2 linked regions of the Terriglobus roseus genome follow. The protein of the gene in region 2 interacts with the protein of the main gene of each other region in a pairwise test. Links are inferred from orthologs where the notes say so. Each region holds a gene or a part of one and is shown on either strand. Other genes may lie near its edges.

Region 1 (10,391 bases), 4.4 Mb from region 2 along the record:
GGCATGATCAGCCGCAAAGCAATGGGCGATGGCCTCGGCCACGCCATCTTCGTGATGGTGCCGCGTGACCGTCCAATTACGCTCTTCCGCCAGCAGCCGCAGATCATCGGGTGCATTGCCCATCAACATCGGCCATTGCGCCTGCTCCAGCATGGTCAGGTCGTTCCAGTTGTCGCCAATGGCCATCAGGTCGCTCGCCGTAAGTCCTTCTTCGCGCAGCAGATGTGCCAATCCCGCACCCTTCGAGCAGCCCTGAGGCAGGATGTCCAGAATGCAGAGATCACGCAGCGGATAGACCGTCCGCGTTAGCGACAGACGGCCTTCGTGCGCAGCATCCAGATGCCGGAAAGCCATTTCCATGCGTTCCATGCCACCGCACAGCATGGCCTGAATCGCAGGGAACTGAGCTGTACGAAAGGCAGATTCAATGGGCGTAAAACGACGGATGTCTGCTGCGTTGGCCACCATCCATTTCTCAATGCTGGCGTGCAGATCGTCGACTTCCTCCAGCACCAGTGCGCCACCAGCTTCGTTGCCATGCGGGTCCATGGTGTCAAAGGTGAAGACGAGGCAGTTGCGATAATCCGTGACTGTTTCGCAGAGCCACAGTGCCGTTTCTGCTGGCATTTCCTCGCGAAAGAGCAGACGACCATCCATGGTGCGGGCCACGGCTCCGTTCGAACTGAGCACGATGTCGTGGGGCTGGAAGTTGCCAGTCTGCAGCACCTTCATGGCGTAGCTATGGCGGCGTCCCGTGGCGATCACGATACGCGCACCGGCGCGGCGTGCACGATCTAGCGCGAGCTGATTGCCTGGCGACACCGTGCCGCCGGGATGAACCAGCGTGCCATCCATGTCGATGGCAATCATCTTCGGTGTATCGCTCACACAGACTCCATCTGGATGGCTTCGCTGGCGACTTCTCCACGTGTCGAAAGCACCACAGCCGCGCCCACAATCAGCGATCCACCGAGCCATGCAATCAGACCCAGATGTTCATGCAGCAGGCACACTCCCAGCACCGATCCAATGACCGGCTCTAGGTTAATAAAGATGCCGCCCTGCGATGCGGGTACCTGCGTCATACCCCAATTCCACAGCAGGTTGGTTGCAGCGGTGCAAAGAACACCACTGGCTGCAAGTGCCAACCACGCTTTCATGGAGACTCCATGTACTGGCGGTATCCCATACTGCAGTGGCACCCAGATGAGCAGCATGATCGTCCCCAACACCAGGCTGCGCGCGCTGACCTCTAGCGCGCTATGGCGAAGAAGAAGCTTCTTGTTGCCCAGCAGCCACACCAGTGCAATCACCACAGAGAGAACAATCAGCGAATCGCCCAGCAGTGAGGATGTTCCGCTTGCGTCGTGACCGCCCAACGCGATCATGCAAGCGCCCGTGGTCGAGGCGATCAGGGCAGTCCATCCCACGGCATCCAGCCGCTCTTTCAGGAAGATGGCTGCGGCTGCGGCCAGAATGACGGGCAGCGTGCCGATCATGAGCGCGGCATGCGAAAGAGAAGTGATCGAAAGTCCCTTAAACTGCACCAGAAATTGCAGCGGCACTCCGAAAAATGCGGCGATGAGCAGCAGCCGCCATTCGGATGCGGTCCATCGTTCGCCACGGCCTTTTACCAGCGGCAGGATGGGAAGTGCTGCAAAGAGAAAGCGATACAGCACCATGTGGCCCACGCTGACCTCGCGCAGGGCGATCTTGCCAAAGAAGAATCCTGTGCCCCAGAGCGCCCCCGCCGAGGCGCAAGCCAGAAATCCAAGCGGACGGGAAGTGGTAGAGGAGGGCATCTTTCCACTGTCGCACAGGATGGCGCGAAGCATGATGAGCAGGTTGTTGAAGGCTCGCGTTACCATAGGATTCTCAACCCGGACCACTGCAATGCCTGCCTCGTTCCGCCACCGCTTGTTTGTGCTCGCGCTGTTGTTGCCGAGTCATGCCTTTGCAGCTGCAGTAAATGATGATCCTGCAACGAAACCCGCCGTTCCTGCGATTCAACTGCCCCTGGAGCCATTCGGCTATCGGCCGATGACCTCTGGGATGGGCCTCCGTGCCGGGTACACCAGCGCCACGGTGCACTTCATTGATGCTGACCATCTTCTACTGACCTACACCGCGAAGAAGCTGATAAAGCGCATGCCAGATCAGCGCGAGACAGACGACGACCACTTTGTACGCGCGTTGGTCATCAGCCTGCCCGATGGCAAAGTACAGCGCGAGGCAGAGTGGCGGATGCATGATCGCTCTCCCTATCTGTGGGCGCTTGGGAGCGGTCGCTTCCTATTGCGCATCCGCAACAATCTCTACTCGCTCGATCCCATGGGCAGCTACGACCCATTGCATTTGGGCCAGCGGCTACTGATTGAAAACGAAGACGATCTTGAGGCTCTGCAATTCAGCCCGCAGCACGACCTGATGCTGCTTGAGACCACGCCCGCACGCAAAATTGGTGATGATCCAACAGATCAAAAGGAACGTCCCGTTTCTGTCTTCTTCTATGGTGTGGCCTTGCAGCCGGACGGTTCTGTTCGCCTAAGCAACCGGGGCCATGCTGAGTCCAAGAGTGCTTTCACGCTCTCCTTCACCTCGATGGGAGTTCTGGAGACGGTACACGAGGATCGCACCCACTGGGGTTTCGACTTTCACGGTTACAACGGCGCCAAGATGGAATTGGGAGGCTTCACCTCCACCTGTCGCCCCATCAGTATGTTCATCTCCGACGCAGAGTTTTTCGCCTTTGGCTGCCGCGGCGGTGAAGAACACAAACTGATGGGTGGGTTCAACCTGCTGGCCGAAGCGAAGTGGGTCTTCACGACGGACGATGAGCCGTTGTGGCTCGCCGTAGATAACTCCCCGGCAACGGGGCGATTCGCTGTGCGGAACACGCTCACGTCAGTCAGTACCCAGGGCACCGGATTAGCTGACTCAACCGACGTGCGGGCGGAAGAGATTCGCGTCTATGGCAATCGCGAAGGTGACGAGCTGTTGCGGGTCAACGCGACACCTGTGCAACGCCCAGCAGGCAATTTCGCGTTATCGCCAGACGGTATGCGGCTGGCTGTCTTCCAGGGAACGCAGCTTTCCATCTTTAACCTGCCGGAACTCAAGCCTGCAGAACGTTCTCTGCACAACAAGGAACAGGGAGCGCTGGCGCCGTTGCGGCCGGCTGCAACCCTCGGCGTCATCTCCACACTTGCTGGTAGCAGTGACAACCGAACGCCGTAATCGCTTTTACAGCACAGTGTCCATGCGTGTGCGGTCCAGCAGCAGGAAGATCGGTATCGCGACGGCAGAATTGATTGCTGCGCGGATCAGTTCATGTATCCAGCGTGGATGCGCCTCTGCTTGTCCCAGCAGGATGCTTTGAATCAAGTACAGCAGCGCTGATTGCAGCAGGCAGAAGACGAAGTTCATGGCAACGCGGGTCACCATGTTCTCCACGTCGACCTTCAAACCGATCGACGCTGCAGCATATCCCAGAACAGACTTGGCAATACCATTGACGCCGATGAACTGATTGCCCGGCAGGTCCTGTAGCAATCCAATGACAGTGCCAAAGAGCGTGCCCGCAATCGGGTTTCTCCACGCGATGGAGAAGTACAGCACAATAATCAGCGGAAGATCCAGGATCGAAAGCGGCTGCCAAATACGCGGCAGATAAGCGTTCAGAAACAGCGCGCACAAAGGCACTGCCAGCAGCACAGCCGGATGAAAGCTGTGCTCTTCCAACTCGCGACGATTGGTAAAAGGGCGACGGGGCATCTTATGGCTCCTCCGGCGCGTTGGGAGTGCTGGTGCTGCGTTGCGGCGGCGTTGCGAGTTGCGTATTCGGCGCACCCGGCGTCAAGCTTGATGCGGGAGGAGCGGCACCTGGCGAATAACGGTCCGTGTGAATTGCAGGCTGAGGTCTCGGCAGGGTGGGAGCGGGGCTGGTCGCAGCGTTCTCATCCCCATTTTTCTCATCGGCCTTCTTCAGACCCGGCAGTCGGTCCGCGACCACTTCAGCAGCCTTCTTGCCTTCTTCTTGGTCGTCGTCCGTCGCAGTATTCAACTGCTGCGAAACCTCTGTCACCACCAGTACTTCTTCCAGCCGATCGAGATTCGCAGCAGGTTTGATTGCGATGGCCGCATAGGGTTGATGATCTGGGTCAGGCTTCATGTAGATCACGTTGCCTACGGGAAGGCCGCGAGGATACACACGGTCGCCGCCACTGGTGATGAGCGGTTCGCCCGCCTTGATGCGCTCGTCAGGCAGCAGGTTGTTGATCAGAAGAGTGCCTCCGGGGCCACCACGCAGAATGCCGCGGCTACGCGTGTTCAGCAGGATGACTCCCGCACCGGAACTCATGTCGTTCAGCAACAGTACCTGTGACGACATCGCGAACACATCACGCACCTTGCCAACAGCGCCATCGGGTGTAATGACAGCCATGTCCGGACGAATGCCGTCATTGGAGCCTTTATCGATCGTGACGACACGACCCTGATCGCCACCACCAGTGCCGATCACCTGTGCGGCAACAGTCTTGCCAACGTATTGCTGTTTAAACGCAAGCAGTCGTTGCAGTCGCTGGCCTTGACGTGCATCTTCCGCCAGTGATGCTTCACGGACACGAAGCTGATCAATCTGATACTGAAGATCCTTGTCGTGCTGACGGACATGACGAAGGTCAATGTAGCTATGCCATACACCGCGTACACCGCCGCCCATGTGTTTTAGTAGCGATTCAACTGGGGCAATGGTGTAGGCAGGCCATGCCCGCAGGCCGCGCACATGGTGTCCATCTTCTCGTGCAGCGTAGTTCAGGCGCTTCATCTGCGACGCAAGACCGATCACCTGCGCCAGAAGCACAGCCACCAGCACCAGAGCACTCTTGAAGCGGCTGAAGAAGGATTCCATGGGGAGTCTCGAGTCTTAGTTCAATGCTCAGCCCTTCGTTCGTTTTGCGAATGAAGGGCTGAGCCAAGACTGACAACTAAAACTACGAACTAGTCGATGGCCACCTTGCGCAGCAGGCCGAAGTCATTCAACATGCGACCGGTGCCCAGCACCACGGATGCCAGCGGATCGTCCGCAATGGAGACGGGCAAGCCCGTTTCTTCGCGGATACGGCGATCGAGATTCTTGATCAGCGCGCCACCGCCTGTCAGCACAATGCCACGGTCGCTGATGTCCGCGGACAGCTCCGGCGGGGTCCGTTCCAGTGCCACGCGGATGGCATTCATGATGGTGGCAATGGATTCGCTCAGGGCTTCCCGGATTTCCGAGTCGTCGATGGTGATAGTCTTCGGCACGCCCTCAATCAGGTTGCGGCCCTTGATCTCCATGGTCAGCGGCTTGTCCAGCGGGAATGCCGAGCCAATCTCCATCTTGATCATTTCGGCGGTGCGTTCGCCGATCAGGAGGTTGTACTTCCGCTTCAGGAAGTTCATCACGGCTTCGTCCATCTGGTTGCCGGCCATACGGACCGAGCGGGAATAGACGATACCTGCCAGTGAAATGACGGCGATATCCGTGGTGCCGCCGCCAATGTCGACAACCATGTTGCCGCCGGGCTCCGTGATGGGCAGGCCTGCGCCAATTGCAGCCACCATGGCCTGTTCCACGAGGTAAACCTCGGACGCCTTGGCGCGATAGGCGCTGTCTTCCACGGCGCGCTTTTCCACCTGCGTAATCTCAGAAGGCACGCCGATGATGATGCGCGGGTGAACCAGCATCTTGCGGTTATGTGCCTTCTGAATGAAGTAGTTCAACATCTTTTCCGTGTGGCGGAAGTCGGCGATCACGCCGTCTTTCATCGGCCGGATGGCGATGATGTTGCCGGGCGTACGGCCTACCATCTCCTTGGCTTCCTTGCCCACGGCTTCCACTTCGTTCGTCACTTTGTTGACTGCGATGATGGACGGCTCATTGACGACAATGCCTTTACCGCTGGCATAGACCAGCGTGTTTGCGGTTCCCAGGTCGATTGCAAGATCGTTCGAAAACAGCGAAAAAAGCGAGCGCATGGAGCGCTGACGGGAGGTGCGGCCCTGGTATCCGTTTTGAGGCATGGTTGGTGTGTGCTTCCCCAGCAAAAGGCGTTCTACCCATTGTAGCCGCCGGACAGAGGAAAAACGGGGACACCCAATTCCGCGCTGTCATGGAATGGAAAGAAGTATCAGACCATTGCCGCCGAACGGCGTCCCCGCACCCGACTCCAGAGTTTTTGGGGCCAGTTGGGATCCATGCACGGTCGTTCAATCGCTACAAAATACGCGATGCTGGCTATGACGATGGCTGGCAGTAGAAGGAGAAGCTGGATCAGATAATCCGTATAGAAATTGCCCGTAAGCGCAGCGTGCCGGGTAAGTGGGAACAAAGCGGAAATCACGAGCATGTGAAGGAGGTAGATGGAATAGCACATGCCACCCAGCAGGGCGATCCAACGAGTGGAGAGGATTCTCCGGCTAACAGGTCCCATAAACGTGGCGTGGAAACCCGCCACAAGCAATCCGCATAGAACTATCGGCAGAAAGCGGAACTCTGGAAGAAACAGAAATGCTGGCCAGATCAGCAGGCTGCCAAGATCCCAGAAGGGATGGTCTTGAGCAAGCTTCTGTTCTACTCGAAGATCTGCCAGCAGAAATCCTGTGAAGAAATAGCAAAGTTGTGCCGGTAGGAAGAAGCCGTGTGCTGTGGCAGCACTCCATGCAGGAAGAGCGGAACAGAGGATGCAGGCTAGCAGTACCAGACGGCGAGTCGTTGGGCTGCGGATGCAGAAAAGTTTGGCTAGCAGCGGCACCAAAACATAAAACTCAACCTCGACTTCCAGGCTCCATGTCACTAGGTTCAGCGGTGGTGTGCCCTTTGCGAAAAAGTTATGTACGTAGAAAGCGCACATCGCAAATGATCGCCACACCACGTGCGCTGCCATGCGGTGCAGCAGAAGCAGGCTTACAGCGTAGATCAGCAACGAGAGGATATAGGGCGGCTCAAGACGCGTCAGGCGACGAAGGTAGAAACTTCCCAGGCGTACAGGTTTTCCACCATCTACATACTGTCGCAGGAAAGGTTGCGCAAGAATGTAGCCGCTGATCGCAAAGAAAAGCTGGACGCCGCGCCCGAGTTGATACATGACGGCGACAAAGGCTTCATGCCCTGAAGCATGTAAGCCATATAGATGGGCATGCGAGTTCATCTGCGCCAGAATGTGAATCAGCAGCACAGAAGATATGGCTACAAAGCGTAGCCCATCCACTTCTGGAATCCAGCGGCTACTGGTTGTGATTCGTTGAAGGCGCATGAGAAACAGGGAATTTGTTCCGGGTTTCCTGCCTAGTGTAGCAGTGGCGTTCCAGCTAGGCCGGTCTGATCATCATTGATAAAATTTTCTTGAGGATGATGAGGATGATTGTCGGTGTACCCAAGGAAGTTAAAGATCACGAAAGTCGCGTTGGCATTACCCCCGCCGGAGTGCGCGCGCTGGTAGAGGCTGGACACAAAGTGCTGGTGCAGACCGGCGCAGGCGAACTTTCCGCATTCCCCGATGACGAGTATCAAAATGCTGGCGCAGAGATCGTTGGCAGCGCCTATGACACATGGCGGCTGGCGGATATGGTCGTCAAGGTGAAGGAACCCATCGAGAAGGAGTATCAGTACTTCCGTCCGGGTCTAGTTCTGTTCACGTATCTGCATCTTGCGCCGCTCCCCGCTCTGACGGAAGCGTTGATGGAAAAGCAGGTTACCGGCATTGCGTATGAAACCGTGCGCGATCGCGCTGGTTCGCTGCCGTTGTTAACACCCATGAGCGAAGTGGCAGGACGTCTCAGCGTGCAGGTGGGTGCGGAGTATCTGCAGAAGACGAAGGGCGGACGTGGCCTGCTGCTGGGTGGTGTTCCGGGCGTACCTCCGGGCAACGTGGTGATCATCGGCGGCGGCATCGTCGGTATCAACGCGGCGAAGATGGCTCTCGGCCTGGGCGCGAAGGTCACGATTGTGGACCTTAGCCTGAACCGTCTGCGCGATCTGGACGATATCTTCAATGGCCGCGTGTTCACGCTGGCATCGAACAGCTACAACATCGCGAAGGCCTCCTCAGAAGCTGATCTGTTGGTGGGTGGCGTGCTCATCCCAGGTGCCGCTGCGCCGAAGCTGGTAACGGCTGCAATGGTGAAGAAGATGAAGAAGGGCGCAGTCATTGTTGACGTGGCCATCGACCAGGGCGGCAGCATCGAGACGGCAAAGCCCACGACCCACACTGAGCCTGTGTACGAAGTGGACGGCGTGGTGCACTACTGCGTGACGAACATGCCTGCGGCAGTGCCGAACACCTCGACGCTGGCGCTGACGAATGCCACCTTCCCCTATGTGTTGAAGCTGGCCAACGAAGGCGCGGAAGCTGCGATTAAGGCTGATGCAGGCCTCGCGGAAGGCGTGAACACCTACAAGGGAACGCTCACGTACCAGGCCGTCGCAGAATCGCAGAACAAATCCTGGAAGGCAGTCGCCGAACTGCTGTAGTACGAGTATCCGTAGAAGAAGAACCTGTATCACTCCATGTGGCATTGGGGGATGCAGGTTCTTTTCGTATCCATTGGTGTAACGCCTATAATCGCGAACACCGTCACAGGAGGCATGATCATGGGCACAACACGCCAGCGCAAGATTCTGATGATTGTGCTGGGTGTATTCCTTCTCCTCTTGTTTCTCGGTCTGGCTGCGCTGAATGCATTCCGCCTGAGCTTCCTCACGCCAGACACGCCGGGCGGCATCTTCCTCTTCATCGCGGTATCGTTCCTTGCATTTCTGATCTTCCTTGCCATCCTGATCCTGCTCATGCGCAACGTGTTGAAGCTGTACGCGGAGCAGCGCAATCGTGTGCTTGGCGCACGTCTGCGGACCCGCATGTTGCTAGGCGCAGTGCTCTTGAGCCTGCTGCCTGTGGGCTGCATGTACGGCTTCAGCTATCTGCTGATGAACCGTGCTATCGAGCGTTGGTTTGCCCAGCCCTCAGACCACCTGCGGCAGGAATCGCTAGCGGTTTCGCGTGATCTTTCGCGTTACATCGCGGCAAACGCGCGCTCTGAAGCAGAAGAGATTGCCAGCATCATCTCAGAAGCCGGACCCGATGTAACACCAACAACATTGCAACGTGCCTTGCAGAGTCATGAAGTTTCATTACTCGGAGGATTCGCTCAGGTTTACAGCGGCGATGTCGTGGTGTCGCGTTTCCATACGCCATCTGACCCGGCCGTCCTGAGCGTGTGGCAGCAGCCGGATACGCTCCCCATTGAAGACGACGGGCTAAGCTCGCCTTTGCAGAAACGCGATGGTGGCACGGTGAATGCGATGCTGCTGGCAGGCGTTCGGCGCAGCGATGAGCCGATTTTGACAGCGGGTGGTGTTGACTACATCCTTGGCTCGGCGCATACGTCGTCGGGCTTGCTGGTGGTATCCGGTGCGCCGCTGCCGAGTGGTATGACAGCGCATATTGCTACGTTGAATCGCGCGGGCCAACAGTACTGGCAGTTGTTCCGCATGAGGCAGCAGGTGCGCGCCACGTACATGATGCTTCTGATGATGATCACAGGCCTTGCGCTTTTCATCACGAGTTGGCTTGCACTGCATCTCTCCAAGCAAGTTACGAAACCTGTAGAAGCACTGGCAGACGCGATGAGTGCCATTGCGCAGGGTAACTATCAGCAACGAGTGGAAGCGTCGGCAACGGAAGAACTCGGCGACCTTGTACAGACCTTCAACACGATGGCTGATGATTTGGAGTCCAGCCGCCGCATGGTGGAGAAGACCACGTTGCAGATCTTTGAGGCCAACGTGGAAGTGGAAGCACGGCGCCGCGAGTTGGAGACCATGCTCCAGACCATCCCCAACGGTGTGGTCATGCTGGACGTGGATCGTCGCATTCGCGTTGTGAATCGTGCTTTCAGCGAAATGCTGGACCCCGGTGGTCAACGCGCATTCGTCGGCTTGCTGATGGACGAAGTCATTCCCGCAGAAAGCCTGGAAGTGATGGACCGCCTCTTGCGCCGCAGCCATCGCATGGGTTCTGCGTCGTCAGAGACAGAGATGCCTACGGATAACGGCACGCTGAACCTGGCCATGACCGCTGCAATTCTTGAAACCACCAGCGGTGGCACACGAACACCCACGGGTTACGTGCTTGTACTGGAAAACGCGACAGAGCTTTTGCGTGCGCAGAAGCAGTCTGCATGGAAAGAAGTCGCGCGTCGTGTCGCCCATGAAATCAAGAATCCTCTCACACCGATTTCGTTAAACGCAGAACAGATTCGACGTCACATTGTGCGCCTCGGCGATCTTCTGCAGCAGCATCAACTGGAATCTCCATCCGTAGGTACGATTCGTCGTTCGAGTGAAGTGA
Region 2 (10,345 bases):
GTTCGCCAAAGGGAACTCCAAAACGCTCGGCGGTAGCGCGGTCTGCGGCGGACATCTCGGCTGCGGTGAGGATCTTCATGCTGCTCCATTCTAAGAAGAAAGAGCCCGGCAATGCGCCGGGCTCCTGTCATTCAAAATGCGTCGTATTAGCAGGTGGTTGCATTCACGGCGCAGGGCTTCGCAAATCCCGTTGGCAGCGGAGCCGTTGAAGGTGTTCCCGTTGTCTCCGTTGCAGGAAGACTGCTGGTAGGTAAAGCTGCTGGTGTCGGGCTCTGTCCAGGAACGGCTGTCGCAGCGGCTGACGGATCGGTCGCCGGCGATGTCGCCACCTGCGGAACAGCGTGCTGCTGGAAGTAACTCTTATCCGCAAGCGCACGATAGAAGACGCCCGTGAGTTCAGCGGCCTTCGGTCCAAAGGTAGGCCGTCCACCGGTGAGGAAGAAGACAGTTACGATGCGGCCGTTGGGCCCATCGCCATACCCCGCAAACCAACCAAAGCGCGTTCCATTGTCAGAGCACGTGCCGGTCTTGCCAAGGATGGGGAACTCGCTGAAGTTGGTCCGCAGACTACGCGCCGTACCGTATGAAGCGTCCACAGCGCCCGCCATGCCAGGCAGCATGTCCGGAATGTACTTCTGAATGTTCAGCGTGCGCTTCAGGCGCGGCTGAAAGTTGGCAATCTCGTCAGGCGTTGTCGGGTGCTGCAGATAGAACAGCGAACCGCCATTCGCAATGGCCGCCACGATGGCGCCAAGCTGCAGCGGCGTCATCTCTACGCTTTCGCCGAAGGAGCACATTCTGCCCACGCCGCCCTTCGATTCCGGCAGCGGATGATCCGGATAAACACCAAGCTGCTCGCCCGCAATGTTGTAGCCCGCAAGCTCGCCCAGACCAAACTGGTTGGCGTAGTGCTTCACGGTCTCAAAGCCCATCTGGCGACCCAACTCTTCAAAGTAAGGATTGATCGACCGGGCAAGAGCATACGTCAGGTCGATCTTGTAACCATGGCCCAGGTTCACGGGCGTGTCCTTGGTGATGATGCCTTCGGACAGCGCCGCCAGCGCCACGGTCAGCTTGATGGTGGAACACGGCTCTGCGCCGGGTCCCAGCGCCTGCTTCTGGTTCACCATCGCCAACACGCGACCGTTCTGCGGATCAATCGCCAGTGCGGTACCGTTCATGTTGCCCAGCGCCTGAATCAACGATGCGCGGACAAGCGGATCTTCTCCGGAGGTGACATCGCCCAGCGTGATGTTGTCCACGTTCGTGGCGAACGACGGTGCGCTAAAGTGCTCGACATAACGGACGCGGCGAACCACACGGCGCTTGCCGTGCGTCACCACGACCACGTTGGTAGCGGTAGCCGCCTTGCGAGTCTTCTTTGTGGATGTGTGCGCCGTGGAGCTATGTGCCAACTGCGACTTGCTGTGGTGGGCTTGTTTCGTGTTCTTCGTCATGGCCGGTGTGGCCACAACAGCAGAAAGAGCAAGCAGGGAACAGGCCGCAACACGCAGGGGTGAAAGAAAACGCATCGGCACGAAACTCCTTCATAGACTCGCCTCGCAATCGTCGCGAGGCGGGAAGGACGCTCGGTCTGCGGTCCCCTGCCGCAGATCTCCCGGTCCCTGAAATTTAGACGTCTGGAGCCCAATCCGGGCAGTTTCCAGACTAAGTTACAGGCTTCCCCGGCGCAAAAATGCGGGGATGTCGAGTTCGTCGTGCTCTTCTTGCGGTTCAGCAGGCGCTAGTCCCCCAAAGGAGGGCACGCGGACATCCGTACGAATCGTGGTCTCTTCCACCCGAATTGTGGTTTCTTCCACCACATAAGTGCCGTCTTCGCGGCGAGGCCGAAGGAAAAAGTCGTCGTCAAAGACGCTGGCCGGTACCGGCACCAGTTCTGAAGGCTCAGTCTGCTTGGTGAACGTCTGCGGCGGCTCTGGCGTGGTCGTGAAGACCGGATTGGCCGGGGCGGGAGTCGTCTGCGGCTCCGCATGAAAAACCGGAACTGCCTCTGGACGAACGGGTTGCGGCTGCGCAGAGAACGAAGGTGCCTGCGATCCTTCCGCAGTCTGCGGCACAAAGTTCTGCGGCTGCTGCGCTACCGGAGTGGGTGTCCCGTACGAAGGTTGCGCCACCGGAAATGTCTGCTGCGGAACCGACCGAACCGGCGGTGCAGCGGATTGCTGCGGCGCAGCCTGCTGCTGAACGGGGGCTGGTGGCGGTGCCACGTAACGCGGCTGAATCGGCGGAACATAGCCCTGTTCGGTCGCGGAACGGGCCTGACCGGGTTCCAGAAGGCGCTCACGACGCTCCAGGCCATCCTGCTTCGGCTCCTTGAAGCCAGTGGCAATGACGGTGATCTTGATCTCATCACCCATCTTTTCGTCCTGCACAGCACCAAAGATAATGTTGGCGTCTTCGTGTGCAGCATCCTGGATAAGCACAGCCGCATCATTGACTTCGCTCAGCTTCAGGGACGACGAGCCGGTGATATTGATCAGGATGCCGCGTGCGCCGTCGATCGCGCCAGCTTCCAGCAAAGGCGATGCCATGGCAGCCTGGGCAGCCTCGCGCGCGCGGTTGTCGCCGCTGCGAACACCGGTGGCCATCACTGCATAGCCCATGCCCGCCATCGTTGTCTTCACGTCAGCAAAGTCGCGGTTGATGATGCCGGGAATGGTGATGATGTCGGAAATACCCTGCACGCCCTGACGAAGCACATCGTCCGCAATGCGGAACGACTCAAAGAAGCCAGCATCCTTCGCCACTGCCAGCAGCTTCTCGTTCGGAATCACAATGACCGTATCGACGGCCTCAAGCAACTCTTGCAAACCGCGCTCCGCCTGCATCATGCGGCGCTTGCCTTCAAAGGAGAACGGCCGCGTAACCACGGCAACCGTCAGCGCGCCCATTTCGCTGGCCAGCGATGCAATAACCGGAGCCGCGCCGGTGCCGGTTCCTCCACCAAGTCCGGTGGTGACGAACACCATGTCTGCGCCTTCCAGCGCTTCAATGATCTTGTCGGAATCTTCCAGTGCTGCACGACGCCCCACGTCAGGGTTTGCACCCGCGCCCAGCCCGCTGGTCAGCTTCACGCCAAGCTGCAGCTTTACCGGAGCCATGGAGGTTTTCAGCGCCTGAACATCCGTGTTCGCTGCGATGAACTCCACGCCTTCCACGCCTGCTGCGATCATGCGATTCACAGCGTTATTACCGCCGCCACCTACACCGATGACCTTGATGCGCGCGCCGCGCTGCATGTCGTCGTGGTAGTGGATTCGCAGATCTTCATCGGGCATCATGGTGGGGCTCCTTCATTCCGGCAGGGGGAAAAACACAATCGCAAATGCGAAACAGCTTTGCGCATTTGCACAATGCGCTTTCTGTGATTCTGTCACGTTGCACTGTGCGGACGCTCGTGCAAAACCCCGCCGAATCTCGCGCAGAGTTCCATACTTGATTCCTCCCCTGCAATTTCTCAAAACCCCGGCCTCTCGAAGAGGCGCTTACAGGTAAGAGAACCCGAAAGTTTCGCGGAATGCACTCATCCATGTACAGTGCGCAGTGAACACTTTCTGGCAATTTTTCGGAGGCGTATGCAGATCAATGCGCAGGTAATACGCGCAACAGCAGTGGCCGGTCTCGGCGGCTTGCTCTTTGGCTTTGACACAGTAGTTGTTTCAGGCACCAACGCCTCTTTGACAGCGCTTTATAACCTGTCTCCCAGCGGACTTGGTTTCACCGTAGCCTCCGCACTCATCGGCACTGTGATTGGTGCGTTGACCGCCGGCATTCCGGGCCAAAAGCTTGGGCGTCGCGACAGCCTCCGCATCATGGCTGCGCTGTACTTCATCGCGGCATTGGGCTGCGCCTTTGCGTGGAGCTGGCCGTCACTCATCGTCTTCCGTGTTCTCAGCGGCCTGGCCATCGGCGGTTCCAGCGTGCTGGGTCCCATGTACATCTCTGAGCTTTCACCAGCGCAATACCGCGGACGTCTGGTGGGCTTCTTCCAGGTCAACATTGTTGTGGGCGTTCTCATCGCCTATCTGTCGAACTACGTCATTGGCCTTCAGCACCTCGGTTCAACCGAGTGGCGCTGGCAGCTTGGCGTTGCAGCAATTCCCGCAGCGTTATTCGTTGTTGCGCTATTCGGCATTCCCCGCAGCCCGCGTTGGCTGGCCATGATGGGACGCCGTGAAGAAGCACTGAAAGTGCTGAACCTCATCGGCGATCCTGACCCGCAAAAGCGTTTGGATCGCATTGAAAAAGAGATCAACGAAGAGCGCGCCGTGGCTCACATGCCGCTGTTCCGCAAGGCACATGCACGCGGCATCTTTGTTGCGGTAACAGTGGGTGCGTTCACCCAGTTCTCCGGCATCAACGCCATCCTCTATTACCTGAGCGACATCTTCCGTCTCGGCGGAGCTACCAGCATCTCCAGTGCAGGCCAGTCTGTCGCAGTAGGCGCAACGAATCTGGTAGCAACGCTGATTGCCATGTCGCTGATCGACAAGATCGGCCGCAAGAAGCTGCTGCTCACTGGCACATTCGGCCTCGTCATCTGTCTCTTCCTGGTGGGCCTGGTCTTCCACATGGATGCGCATAAGACCCTGTTGGTCTGGCTGCTCATGGCATACATCGCATGCTTCGCTTTCTCGCAGGGCGCAGTGGTGTGGGTCTACATCAGCGAAGTCTTCCCCACCGCGGTTCGCGCAAAGGGACAAGCATTGGGAAGCTCATCGCACTGGATTTTCAACGCGATCATCTCGTACGCATTCCCAGTCATGCTGCGCCGCTCCAGCGCTGCAACCTTCTGGTTCTTCTCAGCCATGATGGTGCTGGATCTGGTGCTCGTGAGCACGCTGTATCCCGAGACAAGCAACGTATCCCTGGAAGATATTTCGGCGCATCTCAGCCACTAAAAGTGTGTATGGCAACGAAGAAGGCCCGGCAAATGCCGGGCCTTCTTGTGTTCTCAGGTTCGCTGAGTCCTAGCGGTTACGCTGCGTGTGAAACACGATACCAACACTCACTGACTCAACCGTGTTTGACTTCACGCCGCCCATGCCAATGTTCTGTCCAATGCCCACTTCGGGCAGACGAACGGCCATGATCGGCAGCAGGTTGATGTCGAGTCCGCCCACAACGCGATAAGCGAAGAAGTTGTCGATGCGATCACGCCGATTCCATCCAAAGAGCACTTCGCCGTACGGCGTCAGAAAGCCCTTATCCGCGGAGAAGCTGGCACGAACGCCGCCCAGCGCGCTGTCCATGCGGAACGCATTCTGACCCGACAGAACGTACGAGGCGGACTTGTTGCTCTTGTAAATGTCGCCGCGCACGTCGACACCCAACAGCGCCGGTCCCATCTGCTTCCACTGGTAGTACGCGCCACCACCGCCGCCAATCGCGCGATCAACGCCATCGTTATACGAGCAGGGAAGAGGAGCGTCCTTGCAGGCCACGCCCGCCGCGCGTTCCACGTTGATGGTGCCGTAGATGCCCAACTGGGCATTTGCATGAACCGTGACGAGAGGCAGCGCAGCTGCCGCCAGAACCAGATGCAGGAACTTCAACTTCATATGTTAATGAGTTTACCTGCATGGCAGCAGGAACCGGGGAGTCCTTTAGAAGCTACCTGCAAATAGCGATTTCAGCTTCTGTTTCAGGCCCATCTCTTCGCTGGCGCGGCGCACCTGGGTGCGATGGGTGTAAAGCAGCATTCCGATGGCAGTGGCGAACTCCGGTCCCGCCAGCTCCTGCGGCATACGCGACAGCGGCACTGGCGATCCAATACGCGCAGGCGTACGCAACAGGCTCTCCGCCACATCCAGCAAACCAGCCAGTTTTGCGCCTCCGCCAGTCAGCACGGCGCCTGTGCCCAGCGCTTCCAGAACTCCGCCCTGACGCAGATTGTCACGCAGCATGGTGAACAGCTCACGCGCACGCGGCTCCAGAATCTCTGCCAGAAAACGCTGCCGGACGAGCCGTGGCGCCGTCGATCCACCCGTAGACAGGTTGCCGCCCACTTCGATCTCGTTCAACGAAGGCACGCTGGTCACCACGCAGTTGCCATACATCAGCTTCAACTGCTCGGCCTCTTCCGTGCTCACATGCAGCCCCACGGCAAGATCATTCGTAAAGTGATCGCCACCAATCGGCAACACGGCGGTGTGAGCTACCGAACCCTCAAAGAACACAACCAGTTCCGTGGTGCTGGCTCCAATGTCAGCAAGGCAAACACCCAACTCGCGCTCATCGGCACTTAGGACTGATTCAGCGGAAGCAATGCCTTCGTACACCGTGTCCACCACTTCCAGTCCCGCACGATTCGCACACGTCACCACGCTCTGCGCCACGCCACCGCTGCATGTCGAGAGGTGAAGATTCACCTCCAGCTTCGTGCCCACCATGCCAATGGGATCGTGAATACCGGGCTGGTCATCCAGGATGAATTCCTGCGGCAACAGGTGCAGAATCTCGCGGTCTGCGGGCAGCGCAACCGACCGCGCACGATCCACCGCGGCGCGTACTTCTTCACGCGTAATCTCGCGCATACGGCTACCCATGGAGATACCGCCGCGTGAATTGATGCCTTTCACGTGCGTGCCGCCAATGCCCACAACGGCCGTTTCAATACCGATGCGCGTCATGCGTTCCGCAGTCAGAGCCGCGCGATTGATAGCGTCGGCCGCAGGGCCAAGCTCCGCAATCAGTCCCTTGCGCATGCCTTTGGAGCGTTCAATCCCGTGGCCGCGATAACGCAGCACGCCGTCCTGCAACTCCGCCACCAGCACGCAACTCTTCTGGCTACCGGCGTCCAATACGGTGATCAGATTGTCGTTCTTCTCTTTCACAGAACGCCACGACTCCTTCGTGCATGATACTGCGGTGTTGCAGCCCCTTTTGGCTTTTGCTGAAGGGGGTATCCATCCTGACGACTACTCAGCCTTTGCCGTTGCCTTCGCAGCGCTGCGGGCTTTCTCTCGCTTCGCCATCCAGGCCTTAATCGCTTCCACACGCTTACGCGTCGCGGCTTCCTTCTCCTGCGCTTTGGTCGATGGCTTGTGCGCCGCAGGCGCCGTTGGTCGTGCAGGCGTGTTCACCACTACCGTTTTCGCCGCAGGAGCAGGAGCCTTCACCGGAACACTTACCTTCGCCACAGGCGCAGGCGTCTTCACAGGTGCGTTGACCTTCGCCACCTGCACCGGTGCACTCTTCTGCGAGGGCGCAGGATTCTGTGCAACGGTAGCGTCAGCAGCCGCAGGCCCACTGACCACGGTGGAATCCTTGGCCGGCATCTGCAGCACCACTTGCCGTTCGTAGCGCATATCCACACCGCTCAAACGCGGATACGTAGTGTGCCACTCGGGAATGTGTTCCTGAAACTTATGGAAGCGCTTCAGGAAGTCCTGCGTGCCAAAGTGCACCATCACGTCCTGATTGCTATACGGAATCAGCGCCTTCACATCCTCAGGGTCGGACAGGTCCACTTCGCTCAGTTGCGACGATGTATTCTTGCCATCCGAATCCAGATCCTTCAAAAACGCGGCAAAAAGCTGCATCTTCTGCTGACGCGACGTCGCTGCATCGGCGCCTTTGATCCCCGTGATCACGGGGAAGGTGTAACGTGCATTGCCCGGAGCATCCGGCGGAATATCCAGAACCACGCCGCTGGCATCAATCAGGCCAATGTCTCCGCCCTGCCGCAAATACGCCACAGGAACACGCTCCGTCACATGCACACGCAGACGATTCGGCAGCAGCCGCATCACCGTGGCGTGTTCCACCCAGGGCATCTGTTCCAGTTGCGCACGTCGCTCCTGCAAGGGAACGTGGAAGATATTGCGATCCACATCCTCACCAAAAACACTGAGCATCTGCGCGCGTGAAAGATGACTGTTGCCATCCAATTCCATCTGCTGCGACGAAGTAATGCGGAAGGTATCGCTCGTCGTCATGTAGCGCATCGCGGTGTAGCAGCCCGCGGCTACAGCAACCAGCGACAGGCCAACAGACACGCCCGCGATAATCCATCCATTACGAGTCTTGGGGATCAGGCCACGGCGAATACGACGATTACGTCCACTGGCGCGCAGGAACGCTTCCGTATCGGCGTCTTCCGTGAAGTCGTCTACCATCTCACGACGCGGACGCACCGATTCGACCGCTGGGCGGCGGAAGGGAACTGGCCCGGGACGCGACGCCACATCGTCCTCGTCATCGAGGACTGCAGCGACTGCGCCGCCATTCTTTTGAAGCTTCCGCATGCCTGAGCAGGGCCGCGGAGAATCGCCTGCGGCCATCTTACAGTGCTGTGATGCGGCATCCGCACGGAAACAATGGCCAGCCGGAACCTAACTGGGCAATCCCTCTGCGAGCGGTGGCTGCGACCAAATACAATTCCGCCCATGCGACTTTCCTTTGCTGCGCCGTTGTGTGTCCTGGCCTCTCTTCTTCCTGCTGCTGGATTTGCTCAGAAAGACTCAGACTGGGTGGGCACCTGGACCAGCGCAGCCATGCCGCTCACGCAGCCTTCTGACAAGGCCAAGCTGCCGTTGGGATACGACGATGTGGCCGTGCGGCAGGTTGTGCACATCAGCCAGGGGGGCAAGCGTCTCCGCGTCGCGTTCACCAACGAGTTCGGCACCACCCCGCTGCATATCCGCGCAGCGCACGTTGCATTCCTGGCCGCTGGATCAAGAATCCTTCCGGCGACCGACAAGGCACTCACCTTCGATGGCAGCCCTGAAATCACCATCGCTCCCGGCCAATTCGCCTACTCCGACGCGGTGGTCGAGTCAGTGCCCATTTTCTCCGATGTCGTGATCACGACATCCATTCCGGCGCAGACCATGCCCACCATCACGTACCACGCTCTCGGAATGACCACCACCTGGTTCGCCCCCGGCGGCGACGTGGCAGCGCAGGAGTTTGAGACACCTGCGGCCGTCCCTCCCGGCATTCAGCCTCCTGATGTGTCGGCGCCAGTGCGCAGTCTCTCGCGCAGCGAATCGCCGGTGCAGGAGCCCATCGTGAAGCCCCAGCCCGGAGCAGACACCAAAACCGCTGCGGCTCCCGGCGTCATCAAGACCAGCTCGTGGTACTTCCTCAAGAACGTTGAGGTGAATAAGGAAGGCCACTCTGCTGCGATCGTCACCATCGGCGATTCCATCACCGACGGCGCGCGCTCCACTCCAGATACCAATCGTCGCTGGCCCGATCAGTTAGCTCCGCTGCTCGCAGCGAATAAGAAGACCAAGCGACTTGGCATTCTCAACGTCGGCATCAGTGGCAACCGCGTGCTCAAGTTTGGCGCAGGCCCAAGCGCGCTGGATCGCTTTGATCGCGACGTCGTAAAGCAGCCGGGTGCAAAGTATGTAGTGCTCCTCGACGGCATCAATGACATCGGCAACATGCACCGCGCACCAGTGGATGCGATTACTGAAAAGGAAATGCTCGACGCGTACACGACGCTGGCGAACAAGGCGCATGCTGCAGGCCTGAAGATCATTGCCGCGACCATGACGCCGTATCAAGGCGCGAAGTATTACAGCGAAGACGGTGAACAAATCCGCGAACACCTGAACACATTCTTCCGCACCAGCAAGCTGTTTGACGGTGTGATCGACTTCGACAAGATCATTGCTGATCCGCAACATCCGCTGCAGTTCAACCCGAAGTACGATTCAGGCGATCACCTGCATCCTTCTGACGCAGGCTACACAGCCATGGCAGCTGGGATTGATCTGAAGCTGTTCCGCAAGTAGTTACTTCTTGGCCAGCTTAATGGTCTGGTGCAGAGTCTTGTAGCAGGGAATCGCGTCTGCGGCATGCGTGTTCAGCGTGTCGCGGACGCTGCCGTCATATAGCACGGAGTCTCCCGGGCGCAGGTAGATATCCGAGGCATGGGCATCGCACTCTGGTTCGCGCGTCACTTCCATCTCGAACACCTGCTGGCTACGGAGCAGGTCCGGACGAATAGGCAGCCCAAATCCTGGGTACTGGTCTATCAGCTTCACAAACTGGTGTTCGTTGTCTTTGGTGCTGACATCCGCCAGGTAGATTTCCTGATTACCCGCAAAACTCTGGTGTGACGAACTGCTCACAGCCAGAATCCGAACGTGCGCCTTCATCGGCTTCGACTGGTTTGTGAATGGCGTGGGCGCGGAAGCGGCGAGCGTGGTGGCGACCCCAAGCAGCACAGGTAATACGGTCCATCGCATTGGGTTTCGGTTCACATTCGCCTCCAAGACCGAAGTTTACTCCACCCGATTGAGTTTCGGCAGAGGCGCCAGGTTCGTCGGATAGCGAACAGATACACCCTGTTCATTTCTGTTCGGTA

What was found.
Region 1: the proteins of ftsA (region 2) and BLT38_RS01810 interact in binary tests that used the Escherichia coli proteins (3 or more experiments, as listed by UniProt). The link is inferred for Terriglobus roseus from one-to-one orthologs.

Annotation. Positions count from the first base shown.
Region 1 is NZ_LT629690.1:370,576-380,966, forward strand. What follows is about bases 4,035-7,022. They hold BLT38_RS01810 (rod shape-determining protein), read right to left. Parts: upstream 6,067-7,022; coding sequence 5,002-6,066; downstream 4,035-5,001. Other genes in these bases: mreC (rod shape-determining protein MreC), read right to left, coding at 4,035-4,912; BLT38_RS01815 (acyltransferase family protein), read right to left, coding at 6,174-7,022. Also shown: BLT38_RS01780 (lytic transglycosylase domain-containing protein), read right to left, coding at 1-5; BLT38_RS01785 (HAD hydrolase family protein), read right to left, coding at 1-888; BLT38_RS01790 (DMT family transporter), read right to left, coding at 885-1,868; BLT38_RS01795 (hypothetical protein), read left to right, coding at 1,894-3,237; rod shape-determining protein MreD, read right to left, coding at 3,244-3,774; more of mreC, read right to left, coding at 3,776-4,034; more of BLT38_RS01815, read right to left, coding at 7,023-7,298; ald (alanine dehydrogenase), read left to right, coding at 7,403-8,515; BLT38_RS01825 (sensor histidine kinase), read left to right, coding at 8,636-10,391. UniProt on the Escherichia coli protein: Forms membrane-associated dynamic filaments that are essential for cell shape determination. Acts by regulating cell wall synthesis and cell elongation, and thus cell shape.
Region 2 is NZ_LT629690.1:4,817,600-4,827,944, forward strand. Bases 4,743-7,684 are described here. They hold ftsA (cell division protein FtsA), read right to left. Parts: upstream 6,858-7,684; coding sequence 5,628-6,857; downstream 4,743-5,627. Other genes in these bases: BLT38_RS20255 (sugar porter family MFS transporter), read left to right, coding at 4,743-4,922; BLT38_RS20260 (hypothetical protein), read right to left, coding at 4,992-5,582; BLT38_RS20270 (cell division protein FtsQ/DivIB), read right to left, coding at 6,942-7,684. Also shown: BLT38_RS20240 (NAD(P)H-hydrate dehydratase), read right to left, coding at 1-79; BLT38_RS20245 (penicillin-binding transpeptidase domain-containing protein), read right to left, coding at 147-1,532; cell division protein FtsZ, read right to left, coding at 1,674-3,302; more of BLT38_RS20255, read left to right, coding at 3,597-4,742; more of BLT38_RS20270, read right to left, coding at 7,685-8,270; BLT38_RS20275 (GDSL-type esterase/lipase family protein), read left to right, coding at 8,412-9,770; BLT38_RS20280 (hypothetical protein), read right to left, coding at 9,771-10,241. UniProt on the Escherichia coli protein: Essential cell division protein that assists in the assembly of the Z ring. May serve as the principal membrane anchor for the Z ring.